2 regions of the Nocardiopsis sp. NPDC058789 genome follow, and region 2 is predicted to be linked to the other one. Evidence: riboswitches for the same ligand, from Rfam matches in the RefSeq annotation. Region 2 holds a riboswitch; the other holds the start of a gene.
The links. Region 2 has a riboswitch for thiamine pyrophosphate ahead of thiD (bifunctional hydroxymethylpyrimidine kinase/phosphomethylpyrimidine kinase). Riboswitches for the same ligand answer to the same signal wherever they lie in the genome.
Positions count from the first base shown of each region.

Region 1: another riboswitch for thiamine pyrophosphate. It lies ahead of thiO (glycine oxidase ThiO); the one in region 2 lies ahead of thiD (bifunctional hydroxymethylpyrimidine kinase/phosphomethylpyrimidine kinase).

Region 1 is NZ_JBHYOW010000013.1:23,970-27,169, reverse strand. It holds gene ACFW3L_RS19710 (thiazole synthase) at 1-171, opposite strand, end outside; gene thiS (sulfur carrier protein ThiS) at 175-387, opposite strand; gene thiO (glycine oxidase ThiO) at 390-1,583, opposite strand; TPP riboswitch at 1,582-1,692, opposite strand; gene ACFW3L_RS19695 (Rv2175c family DNA-binding protein) at 1,811-2,170, shown strand; gene thiE (thiamine phosphate synthase) at 2,238-2,909, shown strand; gene ACFW3L_RS19685 (phosphotransferase family protein) at 2,963-3,200, shown strand, end outside.
Region 2 is NZ_JBHYOW010000004.1:147,511-150,710, reverse strand. It holds gene ACFW3L_RS06775 (alanine/glycine:cation symporter family protein) at 1-382, shown strand, start outside; gene thiD (bifunctional hydroxymethylpyrimidine kinase/phosphomethylpyrimidine kinase) at 472-1,275, opposite strand; TPP riboswitch at 1,264-1,364, opposite strand; gene ACFW3L_RS06765 (DUF368 domain-containing protein) at 1,453-2,379, opposite strand; gene ACFW3L_RS06760 (acyl-CoA synthetase) at 2,734-3,200, opposite strand, start outside.

The sequences.
Region 1 (3,200 bases), on a different contig from region 2:
CACGGTGGTGAGTTCGGTTCCCGACGCCAGGAGGGCGTCCTCCAGGACCTCCAGCGAGGGCGCCCCGCCGGTGCCGGTGATGAGTCGGGACCCGAAGGAGACCCCCGAGATGACCAGCGGGTCCTCCGACACGTGTGCCGCGACGGTCACGGACTCGGACGTCTGTGTCATGGTTCAGCCTCCCTGTACGGCGGTGAGCACGTCCACGCGGTCGCCCGCGGAGAGCTCGGTGTCCGTCCAGGCGGTGCGTCGCACCACCTCGTCGTTGACCGCGACGGCGATCCCGCCGGGGACGGCGCCGTCCCCGGCGTCGGTGAGGTCGCGCACGACCCCGTCCACGGTGGTCGCCTCGCTGTCCCGGGCCTGTCCGTTGATGATCAGTTCCACTGCTACTCCCACGTCCGTCTGCTGGCTGAGAACCGGCGCGCGTACGGGGGCAGCGCGCCGGTGGTGAGTGCCTCGGCCATGACCTCCCCGGTCACCGGGGCCAGCAGGACCCCGTGCCGAAAGTGTCCGGCGGCCAGGTGCAGTCCCGGGACCCGTGTGGGCCCCAGGAGGGGTTCGTTGTCGGGGGAACCCGGCCGCAGCCCCACGCAGGTCTCGACGACCTCCAGCTCGCTCACCCCCGGGACGAGCTCGCGCGCGTCCCGCAGGACCTGCCAGAGCCCGCCGACCGTCAGGGAGGTGTCGTGGCCCAGCTCCTCCTGGGTGGCGCCGACGATCACCTCGCCGTCGGCCCGGGGCACCAGGTAGACGGGGAACCCGCGCACCAGGCCGCGCACGGTGCGCGTGACCAGCGGCGGTTCCCCGGCGGGCACCCGGGCGCGCAGCAGCTGCCCCTTGACCGGGCGCAGCGGCGGAACCACCGGTTCGGGCACCCGTACCCGGTCGCCCCAGCATCCGGCGGCGAGCACCACCTGCGCGGCGGGCAGTGCGGTCCCGTCGGCCAGGCGTACGCCCAGGCGCGCGCCGTCAGCCCCGGGGGAGGTGATCTCCTCCGCGTACCCGGGGACCTCGCGAACGCCCGCCCGCTCCCCGGCCCGCGCCAGGGCCAGGAGCAGCGCGCGCGGGTTCACGGAGTGGTCCTCGGGGGCCAGCACGCCACCGCGCACGCCCGGAGCGAGCGTGGGTTCGAGGCGTCGGCACTCGCGGCTGGTGAGCCGCTGGGTGGGGATGCCCAGGCGCTGTTGGAGCGCGTGGAGGTCGGTGAGGACCGCGAGGTCGTCGCGGTCGAAGGCGACCAGCAGCGTCCCGGTGCGGCGGTGGCCGACGTCGATCCCGCTGGCCTCCTGGAGTTCGGCGACGAAGTCGTCGTAGAGGCGCGCCGAGCGCACCCCGAGCTCCATGAGCTCCTCCTCGCCGAAGACCGCCTCGGTCGCGGGGGTGAGCATGCCCGCCGCGACGGTCGAGGAGGCGCGGGCGTCGGAGGGCGCCGTGACGGGGTCGGGCTCGACCAGGGTCACGGACAGGCCGCGCTGGGCGGCCCGCCAGGCAGTGACCCGGCCGATGACGCCGCCGCCGACCACGACCACCGCATTGGTGGGATGAATCGTCTTCTGTGGGGGAACCTCGTTGCTGCGCACGGCGCCGTGTTCCACTCCCTTCGCCGGAATGACCCGGATCAGGTTCGTGCGGTCGGAGGCGGTGAGCCTCCCTCTCAGCCGGGTCCACCCGGCTCCCGCGGGACATGTCCTCGCCCTCATCCTAGGACAACCCGTCCAGGGCGGTCGTGGCGGGGATCTCCCAGGCGGGGCGTCCGGGGGCGGGGCGATGGTCTCCGGAGCCCGGCCGGGTGTGGCAGATTGGGTGGGTGACACAAAGCGATCGTGAACTCGACGAACTCGTCGGCGAATGGCTGACCCTGCGTGAGGCGGCCGCGCCGCTGGGCGTGAGCCCCAACCGCATCAAGACGCTCATCCGCGAGAACCGCCTCATGGGCGTGGTGCGCGGTGGCGAACTCTGCATCCCCGCCGCCTTCCTGGACGGCCCGGACCTGGTCAAGGGTCTGCCGGGCACCATCGTGCTGCTGACCGACGCCGGTTTCTCCACCGAGGAGGCCCTGCGTTGGCTGTTCACCCCGGACGACACCCTGCCGGGCACGCCGATCCAGGCCATGCGGGAGAACCGGGGCACCGAGGTCCGTCGGCGGGCCCAGGGCATGGCCTTCTGAGCCGTCCACGGCCCGGGGACGCACCACCCCGGTGACGTCCCCCGGGCCGTTGGTTAGGGTGGGGCGCGTGAGGACGAGCCACGGAACCAGCCTGCGCGAGCGCCTGGACGCATCCCTTCTGTACCTGTGCACCGACGCCCGGACCGAGAGCGGTGATCTCGCGGAGTTCGCGGACGCCGCCCTGGCCGGAGGCGTGGACATCATCCAGCTCCGGGACAAGGGCTTGGAGGCCCGCCAGGAACTGGCCGCCCTGGAGGTCCTGCGGGAGGCGTGCGAGCGCCACGGGGCCCTGCTCGCCGTCAACGACCGCGCCGACATCGCCCGCGCGGTACGCGCCGACGTCCTGCACCTGGGCCAGCGCGACCTGCCGGTTCCCCTGGCCCGCGACATCATCGGCGCCGACCCGCTGGTCGGCCGCTCCAACAACGACCCCGAGGCCGCCGCCCGTTCGGCGGAGGAGCCCGGGAGCGACTACTTCTGCGTGGGCCCGACCTGGGCGACCCCGACCAAGCCGGGCCGCCCGGCGGCCGGACTCGAACTGGTGGAGCGCGCGGCCGCGCTCGGCACCGACCGGCCCTGGTTCGCGATCGGCGGCATCGACCTGGAGAACGTGGACCGGGTGCTGGACGCCGGGGCCACCCGCGTGGTCGTGGTGCGCGCCGTCACCGAGGCCGAGGATCCGCGAGCGGCGGCCAGCGCGCTCCGGGCCCGCCTGACCGCACGGCGCGGCGACGCCTGACCGTCGCGAAAACCCGGTGACCTCGACGGCCGTCCCGGGGATACTGGTCCACCATGGATGAGGTCGAGGTCGTCGTCGCCCACTCCGAGCGCGCGACACTGCGCGTCGGTGACGTGTTCCTGAAGGTGGACGCCGACCAGGCGCGTGTCGACGTCGAGGTCGAGGCGATGTCCCTCGCGCCGGTCCCGACCCCGGAGGTTCTCTGGCGCAGGCCGCCCGTGCTCGCGATCGCCGCGCTCCCGGGGACGGCCCTGGGCCGTCTGGGCGAGCCGTCGACCGCCTCGTCGGCGG
Region 2 (3,200 bases):
GGAGCAGGGCCTGGGCCAGCTCAGCCCGGCCCTGGGCTCCTTCGGCGTGGTCTTCATCGCCTGCGCGGTGGCGGTCTTCGCGTACACGACGATCCTCGGCTGGTCGTACTACGGCGAACGCTGCATGGTGTACCTGGCCAAGGGCAAGCGCTACCTGGTCCTGCCCTACCGCCTGGTGTTCATCGGGGTCGTCTACGTCGGCGCGACCGCCAGCATCGAGTCGGTCTGGCTGTTCAGCGACATCGCCAACGGTCTGATGGCACTGCCGAACCTGGTGGGTCTGATCCTGCTCTCCCCGGTGGTGGTCGCGGAGACACGGAAGTTCTTCGGCCATCCCGAGTGGAAGAACCCGGACGTGATCATGGACGACGTCAGCAAGTAGTGCGCTCCGGCCGGGGGACGGGTCCCCCGGCCGACGACGAGGGGGACCGGCCACGGTGGCCGGTCCCCCCTTCGCGTGGTGTCGTCCGTTCACCACCAGGCGTGGAAGTGGTGCACCGGTCCCTGGCCGTCGCCCGCGTGGATCTCGTCGGCGTGGCGCAGGGCCTCGGTGAGGTAGGCCTTGGCGTCGGAAACGGCGGCCACCGTGTCCGGGCGCTGGGGGAGGAGGGCGGCGATCGAGGAGGAGAGCGTGCAGCCGGTGCCGTGGGTGTTGCGGGTGGCCACCCGCCCGGCACGGAACTCCACCGGCTCCGAGACGCCGTCGACCAGCAGGTCGACACTCTCCTCACCGGGCAGGTGCCCGCCCTTGAGCAGGACGCGGCGCGGACCGAGTTCGAGGAGGCGTTCGGCCTGTCCCCGCATCTCCTTGAGGCCGGTGGCCTCGGTCTCGCCGAGCAGGTCGGCGGCCTCGGGGAGGTTGGGGGTGAGCAGGTCGGCGCGCGGCAGCAGGACGGTGCGCAGGGCCTCGATCGCGGACCGCTCCAGGAGGCGGTCACCGCTCTTGGCCACCATCACCGGGTCCACGACCACGTTCGGCAGCGCGTAGCGGTCGACGGCGGCCGCGACCGCCTCGGTGACCTCCGACGTGGACAGCATCCCCACCTTGACCGCGTGCACGGTCGCGTCGGTGAACAGGGTGTCCATCTGGTCGGTGACGAAGGACGCGGGGACACCGTGGACCCCGGTGACCCCGCGTGTGGACTGGGCGGTCAACGCCGTCACCACGGTCATCCCGAAGACCCCGTGGGCGGAGAACGACTTCAGGTCGGCCTGGACACCGGCGCCCCCGCTGGGGTCGCTTCCGGCGATGGACACGACGTTGTACGCGCTCATTGGCGTTCCTTCGCTAGTACGAACTAGGGCAGGTTCGACGGGTGTGCTCTCAGCCGGGAGGACTCTCTCCGGCACCCCGCGCCGCCGGGGCCTCGCGGCCCCGGCATCAGTGTTGGTCTGTGGTGGTTTCGACTGTAGTGGACGGTCCGCCGGGGCGGACCGCCCCCCTCCGCGCGGTCAGACGGTGACGTTGTGGCGGGTCTCCACCTGCTCCTGCTGGGCGTGCTTGCGCCGCTCCCAGACGATCATGCCGACGACCACCACGAAGCCGCCGACCGCGAAGGCCAGCGTCACGGGGACGTCGCTCATCGGAACCAGATCGCGGTTGTGGTCCTGCCACGGCCACAGGGCGCGCAGCGAACCGGCCATCAGACCGGTGAGCACCACGAGGGTGATGTGGTGGTGGTTCTCCAGCAGGAACTGGAGCACCTTCACGAACAGGGCCAGACCGGTGATCATGCCCAGCACGAAGACGGTGATGTAGGGCAGGTCAGCCGCGCGCAGGGCGGCCATGGTCGGCTCGTACAGGCCCAGGATCAGCAGGATGAAGGAACCCGACAGGCCCGGCAGCACCAGGGCGCAGATGGCGACGGCGGCCGCGAAGAAGACGATCACCGGGTGGGTGGGCAGGTTGGCGCCGGGCAGGCCGGTGAGCAGGAAGGCGAGCACCGCGAAGACCAGGGCCACCGCGTAGTGCCAGGCCTTCCACTTCTTGCCCGCGCCGGTGTAGGGGATCCACAGGCAGGCCAGGACCAGGCCGAAGAACAGCGCGTACGCGTACTGCTCGTAGACCTCCACCAGCGGGGCGAGGAAGATGGCGGCCAGGATGAGCGCGACGGCCATGCCGATGAGGGCGGGGACGAGCACCGACCAGTCCACCTGGCGGAACTGCTCCTGGGCGCGCTCCTTGCCGCGGCCCCGGGGAACGTCCGTGACGTAGCGCTTGATGCCGCTGACCACGTGGCCCGCGCCACCGATCAGCTTGTCGTAGAGGCCGACCATCAGCGCGACCGTGCCGCCGCTGATGCCGGGCAGTGCCTCGGAGGTGCCGACGGCGCCGCCGCGCACCGCGTTGAAGATGTAGGAGCCTACTGACTTGGCCATGTTGTCGGGCGCTGGCCCGGGGGGTTCCCGGGAGAGGGCGCCGTCCTCCGTCCTGATGGGGTCGCCGGTCCGTGCGAACGGTCGACCGGCGGGTCAAAGGGGTGCTGTACCACGCGGGTCATGGAGGCGACCTCCACCGGTTCGATGCTCCGGCCCGCGCGGGGATGTGTGCCGCCCGGGCCGTGCGAGGGGGAGGAGAGCCGTCAGGCCCCGGGCCGGGCAGTGCCGATTCTAGCGGCGCCGGACGGGGTGAAGGCGTCCGATCGCCCGGAGAATCCGGGTTTTGGTCAGGTATCAGTCCGCGAGGTCCGTGGTCCGAAAACGGATCGTGACGACGACGGCGTGGAACCGGTCTCAGATCCGGCGCGAACCGGACAGTCGCGAGGTCGGAACGGCGGGCGCGGCCGGGTCCTCCCCGGCCACCGACGCCGCCCACCGGTAGTCCTGCTTGCCCACCGCCGTGCGTCGCACCCTGTCCACGAAGTGCACCGTCCGAGGCACCTTGAACCCGGCCAGGCGCACCCGGCAGTGCGCCCGCAGCGCGCCCTCGTCCCGAGCCGAACCGGAGGCCAGCGACACCAGGGCCGTCACCTTCTGGCCCAGCCTCTCGTCCGGGGAGGGCACCACGATCACGTCCTCCACCGAGGGGTGCGCCTTGAGCACGGCCTCCACCTCCTCGGGGTAGACCTTCTCCCCGGCGGTGTTGATCACCACGCTGCCCCGGCCCAGCAGCACGATGGAACCGTCTCCGGCCCTCGTGCCGTAGTCGCCCGACAGCGCCCAGCGCCGCCCGTCACCGTCCGTGGGGAACGTGCGCGCGG